Regions from separate parts of the Streptomyces sp. NPDC002994 genome, predicted to be linked through region 2. Evidence: riboswitches for the same ligand, from Rfam matches in the RefSeq annotation. Region 2 holds a riboswitch; the other holds the start of a gene.

Region 1 (5,643 bases), on a different contig from region 2:
CCTGCGCGTGTACTTGGCCGTGCTGGCCGGCTGCGGCCTGTTCCTCGCGCTGTTGGCGTGGCGGCGGCTGCTGCCCACTGCCGTGCTCGCGGTCGCCGGAGGGCTGTTCGCGAGCCTGTGGGTCACGATGTTCTACGCCGGGCAGGTGATGCCGAACCTCTGGGTCGCCTACGGGGCCCTGGCCTCGGTCGGGTGCTTCCTGCGGGCCGCCCGGGACTCCCGGGACCACTGGGCTGTGACCGGTATGGGCGCCGGAGTGGCGTTCGCCGCGCTGATGCGTCCGTCCGACGCGGTGTGGCTGGCGCTGGCACTCGCCGTGGCGGCCCTGGTGATGCCGCGTACGCGCCGCAGGGGGCTACTGGTCGTCGTGGCGGCCTTGGGCGTGGTCCTCGGCTGCGCCGAGTGGGTGATCGAGGCGTACCTACACTACGGCGGTCTCACCGCCCGGCTGCGGCGGGCCAGTGAGATCCAGGGCCACCTGGGCTGGTATTTCGCTGTCGACGACCATGTGCGGGCCCTGGGCGGGCGGGCGCTGTGCCGGCCGTGCGACGTGCCCTGGCGCCACCCCGCCTCCGCCCTCTGGTTCTTCGCCCTGCCGCTGCTCGTGGCGGGCGGAGTGCGGGCCGCCGTCCGAGCCCGCCGCCGCGCCCCGATCGTCCTGGCGACGATGGTGGGCCTGGCGCTGGCGGCGCCGTATCTGTTCACCGTCGGGTACGCGGCGCCGCGTTTCCTGCTGCCGACGTACGCCCTGCTGGCCCTGCCCGTGGCGCAGTGCCTGGTCCAGGTGTGCGGCCCCCGGCCGCGGTGGCGGCGTACCGCGGTCGGGATCGTGTCCGTGGCCCTCGTCGCTCACCTGGCGATCCAGTACGTCCTGGTCGACAGGATGGCGGACCGGGTACGGCGCGACACCGCCGACCTCACCCGGATCGCCGCCGCATTGCGTGCCCAGGGTGTGCGCCCGCCGTGTGTGGTGAGCGGTGACGAGGCCATCCGGGTCGCGTTCCGTACCGGCTGCGCCTCGCGCCAGCCCGGTGGCCACGACGGAAGCATCACGCCGCAGGCCCTCACCGCCATGGCGCTCCAGCAGCCCGTCGCGGTCCTGGTCTCCGAGGGGCGGCGCCCTCCGGCGTACGCCCGCGAGTGGCGTCTCCACCCGCTTCCCGACCTGGGCCGCCGGACCGGCTTCCGGGCCTATCTGGCCGGCGTACGGCCGATGGACGCGCAGCGGTCCCTGCCCGGCGACGGCCGTGGTGACACCAGTGGATGGCCGCGTCCGCGTTGGTGACGGTGCACCGCCCCGCGATGTGTCAGGTCCGCGCAAGGGGGACGGAGCCGGCGCGGAACACATCCAATGACCCCTCCTGGGCGTTGTGCATGAGCAAGCGCATTCTCATGTGACCGCCCCCGAGGGGCGTTTGGAGTACTGATCTTGAAAACCAACCGCGCGGCCGTTCTTCGTGTGGCATCAGTCGCTGTCACCGCAGGGGCCGTCCTGACGGCCGGGCCGTTCTCCGCCCCGGCGCAGGCCGACACGCTCAGGCCGCCCACGATCGCCGCCAGGGGCGGCTTCGTGATGAACAACGGCACGGGGAAGACGCTCTTCGCCAAGGCCGCGGACAAGCGTCTTCCCACCGGCTCCACCGCCAAGATCATGACGGCCCGGGTGGTGCTCGCGCAGAGGAACCTGAATCTGGATTCGAAGGTCACGATCCAGAAGGCGTACAGCGACTACATCGTCGCGAACACCGCGTCGTCGGCCCGTCTGATCGTCGGCGACAAGGTCACCGTCCGCCAGCTCCTGTACGGCCTCATGCTGCCGTCCGGCTGCGACGCGGCGTACGCACTGGCCGACAAGTTCGGCAGCGGTTCCACGCGAGCGAAACGTGTGAAGTCGTTCATCGGCAAGATGAACGCGACCGCCAGGAGCCTCGGTCTGAAGAACACGCACTTCGATTCCTTCGACGGCATCGGAAAGACCTCGAACTACTCGACACCGCGCGACCTGACGAAGCTCGCGAGCAATGCGATGAAGTACCCGATGTTCCGTACGGTCGTGAAGACGAAGTCGACCAAGCAGAAGGTCACGACGAGGAACAACGGTTACCGCTTCATGTCCTGGGCCAACACCAACAACCTGCTCGGCACCTACTCAGGCACGATCGGGGTCAAGACCGGCTCGGGCCCGGAAGCCAGGTACTGCTTGGTCTATGCGGCCACCCGGGGCGGCAGGACAGTCATCGGCACGGTCCTGGCCTCGTCTTCACAGACACATCGCACGAACGATGCGAAGAAGCTGATGAACTACGGCTTCAAGAAGTAGCCCAGCGGCTCGACGGGGGGCGGGTGACGAGCCTGCCCCCACCCACCTGGTCCGCCGGGCCCTGTTACTGTGCCCGAACCCAGTCGAGGAGGAGGCCTTGCGCACACCCGCCGACACCGTGTGGCGGCGTGCCCACACGGTCGAAGTGCGCGGCCTCGGCGCGGACAGTGTCGCGGTTGTCAGCGACGCCGGCGAACTGGCCCAGCTCGCCGGCCTGCTGGAGGTCGACTTCCAAGCCGACGCGTTTGTCTGCATGTGCTGGGGTGACGTGCGATTCCTTGTGAAGGATGTAGCGGGGCAAACCATCGCCGATCTGACACTGCATGCCGAGAGCGGCCTGGACTGGGACGAGTGGGGTGGGCAGTTCCCCCTGCTGCGCGGCAAGGAGCTGACACACTGGCTGACCAAGCGCGGGCTGTGCTCCGGTTGATCAGGTTGCTCCGGGCGTAGTAAATTCCGCCCGGCAGCTCGTGAGGGCCTGCCCCGGACGAGATGTGCGCCGTACCCGGCCTGCAAAGACGACGCTCTGAGGAGACGTCATGAGCGGACATGGGCAGCACATCGACTTCGCCTCCAAGGCGCCCGAACCTCGCGTCCTGGACGTCAACTGGATCCACGGATCGCCGTCGGCGAAGCACGACACCGATCCCGACATCCAGGTCCACGCCTACGATGAACACACCTTCATCCTGCGCCAGAACATGGCGGTCAACTACGAGGCACCGTTCCTCTTCCTGCTCTTCGGCAACACCCGGGCCGTACTCATCGACACCGGAGCCACCGCGTCCGCCGAGTTCTTCCCGCTGCGCCGGGTCGTCGACGACCTGGTCGGGCGCCGGCTGGCCGAGCATCCCCGGGACGGCTGCACGCTGCTCGTCCTGCACACCCACGCTCACGGCGACCACGTCGCCGGCGACTCACAGTTCACCGGCCGCCCCCACACCATGGTCGTGGGGGCGGATCGCGACAGTGCCTGGGAGTACTTCGGATTCTCCGACGACCCCGGCCGGGTGGCCCGGGTCGACCTCGGTGGCCGAGTGCTGGAGTGCCTCGCAACCCCGGCCATCATGAAGCCGCGCTCACGTACTACGACCCGCACACCGGATTCCTGCTCACCGGGGACACGGTGTATCCCGGGCGGCTGTACGTGGAGGACTGGGCCGCCTTCCGCAGTACGATCGACCGCTTGATCGCGTTCGCCGGTACCCGACCGGTCACCCACATTCTCGGCTGCCACATCGAGATGACCGACGTGCCCGGTGTGGACTACCCGATCCGTACCACCTACCAGCCGGACGAGCCGCCGCTGGAGATGACCGTGGGCCAGTTGCGGGACATCAGCAAGGCGATCGACGAGATCGGCGACCGGCCCGGGCGGCATACCTTTCCCAGCTTCGTCATCTGCCGCGAGGACCAGGTGTAGGGCGTAGCCGCTGAACGCCCGGATGAGGGTGGCGGCTGACTGGTTGGGGTACGTAGGACAGCGGGTTGGAGAGCCCGAAGGCCGTGATGGGATGTGTCGCATGAGCCAGCCGTCCCTGCGTGAGCGCATTGAGCAGTACTACGCCGCCGTACCCCTGCTGTTCGCCGAAGCCGAGGAGTTCGACTCCCTGTGCCTTTTCGTACGCAAGGAGACAGGCGCCCCCTTCTACGGCGGTCCGTACCATGCGCGTCCCGCCTCGGCAGGTGCCGTCACTGCCACCGCCGCCGACATCGCCCGAGTGCGCGCCCGGCAGCGTGAGCTCGGTGTGCCGGAGGCCTTCGAGTGGCTCGCCGAGGTGACGCCTTCGCTGCGCGCCCGCATCGAGGCAGCGGGCCTGCCGGTCATGGAACGCCCGCTGATGACCCTCGACCCGCACCGTCCGCTGCCCCCGCAGTCTCTGCCCCCGGGCGTCACGATCCGGGTCCTGGAAGCCGACGACCCGGCCCTGCCCGCCGTACTCGCCATCCCGCAGCTGGCCTTCGCGGCAGAGGGCACAGCGCTGGGGTCGGCGGGCTGCGCGGAGCTGGCAGTGGCGGCGGAAAAGCTCACAGCGGACGGCACGGTGGCGATGACCCGCCCCTTCCTCCGCTCCGGCCACAAAACGCTCGCCGCTGCCTTCGCCCCGGACGGCACTCCGCTTGCCGCCGGTCACTACCACCCGGCGCACGGCATCACCGAGATCGGAGGTATCGGCACCCTCCCCACCGCCCGCCGCCAGGGGCTCGGCGCTGCCGTCATGGCTGCCTTGGCCACCCACGCCCGCGACCACGGCGTCCACACCGTCTTCCTCGCCTACGCGCAGGAGGCTGTCGCCCGTATCTACGCCCGCCTGGGATTCCGCCCGGCCGGCACAACCCTGCTGATCGCCAACCAGCCCGCCCGTGGCCAGTAGGCAGTCGAGGCATCCCGCTCGTGTGGGCCAGGGGTGCGTGACCACATGTGGCCAGGCAGGCACTGCCGGTGCCGGTGCCGGCCGAGGTTTCGGAGGAGGCTGCGTACTCTGGGACCAGGACGTCCCGCACCGTTGGGGGAGGTACGTCATGACCCGCGGTCACCGATTTCACCTCGATCAGGATGGGCACTCCATCAGCGTCCAGGTCGGACGGCCCTCCGACGGCATCGAGGTCCTGGTGGACGGCAAGGTCGTCGCCTACCGGAAGGGCCGGCCCAAAGGCGCCGCGGTCCTGGAGGCGGAGCTGCCCGAGGAGCCGCCCCGGCCCTTCCGCATCCATGTGGACGACATGAGCGGCGAGCCCTTCTGCGTGATGGAGACTTCCGGCTCCCGCTTCCTCATGCCACAGGTGCCCTTGTGGAGCAGCCAGCACGAACCGCCGGCGCACCCCAAGCCGTCGCCCCGTCCCCTGAGGCGCCTGCGGAGGATCCTGCGACGCCTGTGAACCCACACCGGTCCGCGCGGTGGGTGCGGGTGGCCCGGCGCTTGCGAACGCCGCGTCGCCGGACGGCGGGAACCGCCCTCGGCGACGGGGGGACCCAGCTGGCGCTGGCGCAGTACCCGGCGCGGGGGCCCATGCCGAGTCCCTGTCGGCCTGAAGGAGGCCATGCCCTACGGAGTGGGCATGGCGTACAGGACAAGGTTCTTCAGGTAGCGGCCGGCCGTGTGGTCGTACCGTCCGGCACAGGTGATCAGTGCCAGCCTGGGGGGCCCGTCGCGGTTGAACAGATCGGCCGGCAGGGCTTCTTGCCCGTACGTGCGGCGGGCAGTGACGCGGTAGGCACGGGCCCGGCCGTCAGCGCCTGTCAGCACCACGCGCGCGCCGAGTGGGAACTCGTGCAGCAGGGCGAACGTTCCCAGCTCGCCTTCGCGGGTGTCGACGTGCCC
Region 2 (5,643 bases):
GTGGACGCGCCGCCGTACTCGCCGCCCGTGGAGAAGCCCTGTACCAGGCGGAAGAAGATCAGCAGGACCGGCGCCCAGAAGCCGATCGTGGCGTACGACGGGATCAGGCCGATCGCGAACGTGCCGATGGCCATCAGGATCATCGTGAGCGCGAGGACCTTCTTGCGTCCGATCCTGTCGCCCATGGGGCCGAAGACCATGCCGCCGATGGGCCGCACCAGGAACGCGACGGCGAAGGTCGCGAAGGAGGAGAGGAGCTGGGCCGTGTCGTTCCCGGGTGGGAAGAAGACGTGGCCGATCGTCACCGCGAGATAGCTGTAGATGCCGAAGTCGAACCACTCCATGGCATTGCCGAGCGAGGCCGCCTTGACCGCCCGCCTGACCGCCGCTTCGTCGGTGACGGTGATGTCGGAGCGGCGGAGCGGTGGGTTCTTCCGTCTCCTCGCGGCGCGGAAGAGAGTGCGGTGGCGCTTGATCGCTTCGGGATCGGCCACGTGGTCGGGGCCGTAGCCGGGGCCGGTGGCCATGGCAGGTTCCTTTCCTCGGACGCGTTTCCAATGTCCAAGTGGAACTTCTGCCTTCTATTCAATGCTGCAAACCAAGGTCCCCTGTTCCAGGACCTTGGTCACAACACCTCCGGCATACCGCCTCGGGACTGCGGACCGTCAGATGCCGAGGTCCTTGATGATCTTCGCCACGTGGCCCGTCGCCTTCACGTTGTACAGGGCGCGCTCCACCTTGCCCTCCTCGTCCACCACGATCGTCGAGCGGATCACCCCGGTCACCGTCTTGCCGTACAGCTTCTTCTCGCCGAAGGCGCCGTACGCCGTCAGGACCTCCTTGGACGGGTCGCCGACCAGCGTGACCTTGAGGTCTTCCTTCTCACGGAACTTCGCCAGCTTCTCCGGCTTGTCCGGGGAGACGCCGATGACGTCGTACCCGGCCCCGGCCAGCAGCTCCAGGTTGTCGGTGAAGTCGCAGGCCTGCTTGGTGCAGCCGGGGGTCAGAGCGGCCGGGTAGAAGTAGACGATGACCTTGCGGCCCTTGTGGGCGGCGAGGGAGATCTCGGTTCCGTCGGCGTCGGGCAGGGTGAAGTCGGGGGCGGTGTCGCCGGGCTGAAGTCGCTCGCTCGTCATAAGGTCTCGGTCTCCTCGTGCGGGGTGTGGCTCTGTAGCTGTAGCTGTCGTTGTGGCTGAGGTGTAAGGGATTACGGTCCCGAGCGTAATGGGGGTGCCGTGGGGTATGGGACGGCCCGAGCTGACAGACTGTCGACGAAGGAATTGAAGGAATACCGGATTCGGCCCACGACCACGGAGGCAGCGCAGTGTCGGATGCCAGGACCCCTGCGCAGATCGAGGCGGACATCAAGAGCCGGCGTGACCAGCTGGCCATAACGCTCGACGAGATCGGGGTGCGGCTGCACCCGAAGACGATCGTCGGTGACGCGAAGGCCAGGGTCGCCTCGACCGTGGACCAGACCGCGGGCCGGGCGTTCGTCGCGGTGAACCGGACGGTGTCCGATGTGAAGGCGCAGTTCGTGTCGGAGGACGGCTCTCCGCGCCTGGAGCGGCTCGTTCCGGTGGCGCTGGTTGCCGTGGGGCTGGTGGGGCTGCTCACCCTGTCGGCGCGCCGCAGGCGCGGCTGACCCTCGGGCCGACGGCGGGCGCGAGGACAGGTAGGTTCGGGGCGTGAGCGAGAACACCACGCGGAACACCACGCAGAACACCACGCACGACAAGCTGCCCATCCGGATGCTGCACGACCGGGTGCTGGTCAGGTCTGACAGCCCCGAGGGCGAGCGCCGCTCGGGCGGCGGCATTCTGATTCCGGCGACCGCGGCGGTCGGCAAGCGGCTGGCCTGGGCCGAGGTGGTCGCGGTCGGTCAGAACGTACGGACCGTGGTGCCGGGCGACCGGGTGCTGTACGACCCGGAGGACCGGGCCGAGGTCGAGGTGCGCGGCATCCCGTACGTACTGATGCGGGAGCGCGATCTGCACGCGGTGGCTTCCGAGCGGGTATCGGAGGACTCGACCGGCTTGTATTTGTAGGCAGACAGCCTGCGTCAGGCCCGGTGACCAGGGTCACCGGGCCCTTTCGCTGCCCTTTGCTATGTTGGAAGCACCCCCGACGAGACGCGCCGTACCGGGTTCTACGCAAAGACGACGCACCCCGATGTATCGCTGTTTCCGCGTTTCGTCTTCGGAGGTGCCCCGTCATGGCCTGGGTTCTGCTTGTTGTCGCCGGTCTGCTCGAGGTGGGCTGGTCGATCGGGATGAAGTACACCGACGGGTTTACGAGGCTCTGGCCCAGTGTGTTCACGGGCGCGGGGATCGTCGCGAGCATGATGCTCCTGTCCCACGCCGCCAAGACGCTGCCGATCGGTACGGCGTACGGCGTGTGGGTCGGCATCGGCGCGGCCGGTGCGGCGGTCCTCGGCATGGTGGTGCTCGGTGAGCCGGCGACCGCCGCCCGGATTTTCTTTGTGTGTCTGCTGCTGGTGGCGGTGGTCGGGCTCAAGGCGACCTCGGGGCACTAGACACCGGGCACTGGCGGGCGCTGGCGGTCGATGGTCGCTAGCCGGTGGTCGCTAGCCGCTGGTGCTTCTGCCGCGCGCGCCGTTCAGCAGGCCGTCGGAAGGCGGTCCGGTGGTGCCTCCCGTGTCGGTGGCGCCTCCGGTGTCCGTCGTCCCGCCGTCGGTCGCGCCCGTGGTGCCGCCGGTGTCGGCCGTACCTCCCGTGTCGGTCGCGCCGCCCGTGCCGCCGGTGTCCGCCGTGCCACCTGTACCACCCGTACCGCCCGTGTCCGCGGTTCCGCCGTCGGTGCCGGGGGTGCCCGTCGTGCCTCCGGTGTCCGTCGTGCCGCCCGAGTCGGTGGGGCCGCCGTCGGTCGGGCTCCGCGTCGGGTCCTCGTCGGGGTTGTCGCTCGCCGACGGCTCGTCGGACCCGTCGGAGCCCTCCGACTCCCCGGTGTCCGGCTCCCCGTCGGACGGCGAGTCGTCCGGCTCCTCCGAGCCGGCCGCCGTCTCCAGGTCGAAGTCCTGCACCGGCTTGCCCTCCAGCGCGGCGGCCGTGAACTGGCCCCAGATCTGCGCGGGTGCTCCGCCGCCGTTGATGCGCGGCTGTCCCAGGGCTCCGTACAGCGGCTTCTGTACGCCGGTTTCCGGGTCCTGTCCCATCACCGCGACGACCGTCGCCAGGTCGGGGGTGTAGCCCGCGAACCAGGCGGCCTTGTCCTCCTCCGCCGTGCCGGTCTTGCCGGCCGCCGGACGGCCCGCGGACTGGGCCGCCGTGCCCGTGCCGCCGTCGACGACGCTCCTGAGGATGGACGTCGTGGTGTCGGCGGCCTCGCGGGAGACGCCCTGCCCGGCGTCGGAGCCCGAGCCGGAGCCAGAGCCGGAACCCGAGCCCGAGCCTGAACCCGTGCCCGTGCCCGAGCTCGAACCCGATCCCGTGCCCGAGCCGGCGTCCGCCTTCGGGAGGTTGATGATCTGGCCGTCCTTGGTGATCTTCTCGACGATCGTGTACGCGCCGTGCTTGCCGTGGTTGGCGAGCGTCGCGTACGCCTCCGTCATGTCCAGGACGCTGGCGGTGGCGACGCCGAGCGCGATCGACGGGTACGCGTCGAGGCTCGGGGTGTGCTCCGGGATGCCGAGGGCGACGGCCGTGTCCTTCACCTTCGCCGGGCCGACGTCCTGGGCCATCTGCGCGTACACCGCGTTGATGGACTTGTCGGTGGCGGTACGGACGGGTACTTGGCCGTACGAGCGCTGGTCCTCGTTCTCCGGGGCGTACCCCGTCGGGCCGTTCGGGCCTTCCACCATCCGCTTGTTGGTGCCGTCGTAGACGGTGTTCGGCGTGATCTGCCGGCCGTCCTGGGTGGTGGAGCCGTTCTCGACGGCCGACGTGAAGACGAACGGCTTGAAGGTGGAGCCGACTTGGTAGTCGCGGCGCGTCGCGTTGTTGACGTACTGCTTCGTGTAGTCGATTCCGCCGTACATCGCGACGACCTTGCCGGTCGCCGGGTCGATGGAGGCGCCCCCGACGCGCACGTTGCGGTCGGCCTTGCGGTCCTTGCTCGTCTGCGACGTCACCTTGTCGTCGACGGCCTGGGCGAAGGCGTCCTGCTTCGACTTTTCGAGCGTCGTGGTGATGCGGTAGCCGCCGGTGGCGAGCGTGTCCTCGTCGATGATCTCGTTGTTGGTGAGGTAGTCCTCGACGGCCTGCACGATGTAGCCGCGCTGCCCCGAGAGGCTGGAGGCGGGCTTGGCCTCGTGCGGGGCGGGGAACTTGACCGCGGCGCGGTCGGCGGCGCTCAGCCAGTCCTCCTTCACCATTCCGTCGAGTACGTAGTTCCAGCGGCCCAGGGCCGCGCCCTTGTTCTCGGGGTGGGTGGTGATGTCGTACGCGCTCGGGGCGTTGAGGAGCGAGGCGAGGTAGGCGCCCTCGCCGGTGGTGACCTCGTCGATGTCCTTGCCGTAGTACGCCTGGGCGGCGGCCTGGATGCCGTACGCGTTGCGCCCGAAGTAGCTGGTGTTCAGGTACCCCTCGAAGATGTCGTTCTTGCTCTCTTCGCGATCGAGTTTGATCGCGATGAAGAACTCCTTCACCTTTCGGGTGACGGTCTGTTCCTGGCCGAGGTAGTAGTTCTTGACGTACTGCTGAGTGATGGTGGAACCGGACTGCTTGCCCTTGCCGGTGACGGTGTTCCAGCCGGCGCGGAGCATGGCCTGCGGGTCGACGGCCCGCTCCGAGTAGAAGTCGCGGTCCTCGGCGGCCAGTACGGCGTGCTGGACGGTCTTCGGGATCTGGGCGAGCTTGACCTTCTCGCGGTTGACCTCTCCGTCGCGGGCGAGCTGGGAGCCGTCGGCGTAGAGGTAGACGTTGCTCTGGGCGGTGGCGGCGCTGTTGGCGGCCGGGATCTTGACGAGCGTGTAGCCGGCGAGGAACGCGCCGATCACGAGCAGGGCGAGCAGCAGGAACGTACCGAGGAGCATCCGCCAGGTGGGGATCAGGCGGCGCAGGCCGGTGCGCTTGCGCTTGACCTTGCCCTGCCCGTTGACCTTGCCCTTGCCCTTGCCCTGCGCCTTGGTCTTGTCCTGCCCCTTGGGGGTGGAGGGCCGGGTCGCGGGCCGGGAGGCGGCGGGGTCGGAGGGGTCCCGGGGCGCCCACCCCTGGGGCTGCTGTGGCTCGTCGCTCATGCTGGTGGAGACTCCCTGGGCGTGGCCAGAGGTTCACTCTCCGGCATAACTGTGTCGTATCGGGCGATTCGCCTGTACGCCCATAGTGCACGCAACGCGAAAAATGCCTGCGGCGGCTGACCCCATTGGGCTACGGTCGGGCGTTTTGGTGCCGGAAGCGAAATGAGGGGGTCGGCGTGCGTGTATACGCGGTCGTCGCGGCCGGTGGGTTCCGGCGTCATGCGACGTACCGGGTGGCGACGGCGGCCGGGGTGTTCACCAACACCGTCTTCGGCTTCATCGTGGCGTACACCTTCACAGCCCTGTGGGACGAGCGTCCCCAGCTCGGCGGGTACGACCTGTCGCAGGCCCTCACCTACGTGTGGCTCGGGCAGGCGCTCCTGATGACCGCCGCCATGATGGGCGGCGGCTTCGAGAACGAGCTGATGGAGCGCATCCGTACCGGC

What was found. Region 2 has a riboswitch for guanidine ahead of ABZX79_RS30280 (multidrug efflux SMR transporter). Riboswitches for the same ligand answer to the same signal wherever they lie in the genome.
Region 1: it holds a riboswitch for guanidine, as region 2 does, so the genes downstream of both, ABZX79_RS23160 (MBL fold metallo-hydrolase) here and ABZX79_RS30280 (multidrug efflux SMR transporter) in region 2, are expected to answer to the same signal.

What each region holds. Positions count from the first base shown of each region.
Region 1 is NZ_JBEXNQ010000017.1:93,814-99,456, reverse strand. Features, by position in the region: gene ABZX79_RS23175 (hypothetical protein) at 1-1,285, shown strand, start outside; gene ABZX79_RS23170 (serine hydrolase) at 1,460-2,320, shown strand; gene ABZX79_RS23165 (hypothetical protein) at 2,418-2,750, shown strand; guanidine-III (ykkC-III) riboswitch at 2,781-2,848, shown strand; gene ABZX79_RS23160 (MBL fold metallo-hydrolase) at 2,860-3,510, shown strand; gene ABZX79_RS23155 (hypothetical protein) at 3,507-3,743, shown strand; gene ABZX79_RS23150 (GNAT family N-acetyltransferase) at 3,844-4,695, shown strand; gene ABZX79_RS23145 (hypothetical protein) at 4,844-5,200, shown strand; gene ABZX79_RS23140 (class F sortase) at 5,368-5,643, opposite strand, start outside.
Region 2 is NZ_JBEXNQ010000029.1:3,037-8,679, forward strand. Features, by position in the region: gene proP (glycine betaine/L-proline transporter ProP) at 1-527, opposite strand, end outside; gene bcp (thioredoxin-dependent thiol peroxidase) at 666-1,136, opposite strand; gene ABZX79_RS30270 (DUF3618 domain-containing protein) at 1,325-1,645, shown strand; gene ABZX79_RS30275 (co-chaperone GroES) at 1,752-2,048, shown strand; guanidine-III (ykkC-III) riboswitch at 2,102-2,169, shown strand; gene ABZX79_RS30280 (multidrug efflux SMR transporter) at 2,216-2,536, shown strand; gene ABZX79_RS30285 (transglycosylase domain-containing protein) at 2,588-5,197, opposite strand; gene ABZX79_RS30290 (ABC-2 family transporter protein) at 5,374-5,643, shown strand, end outside.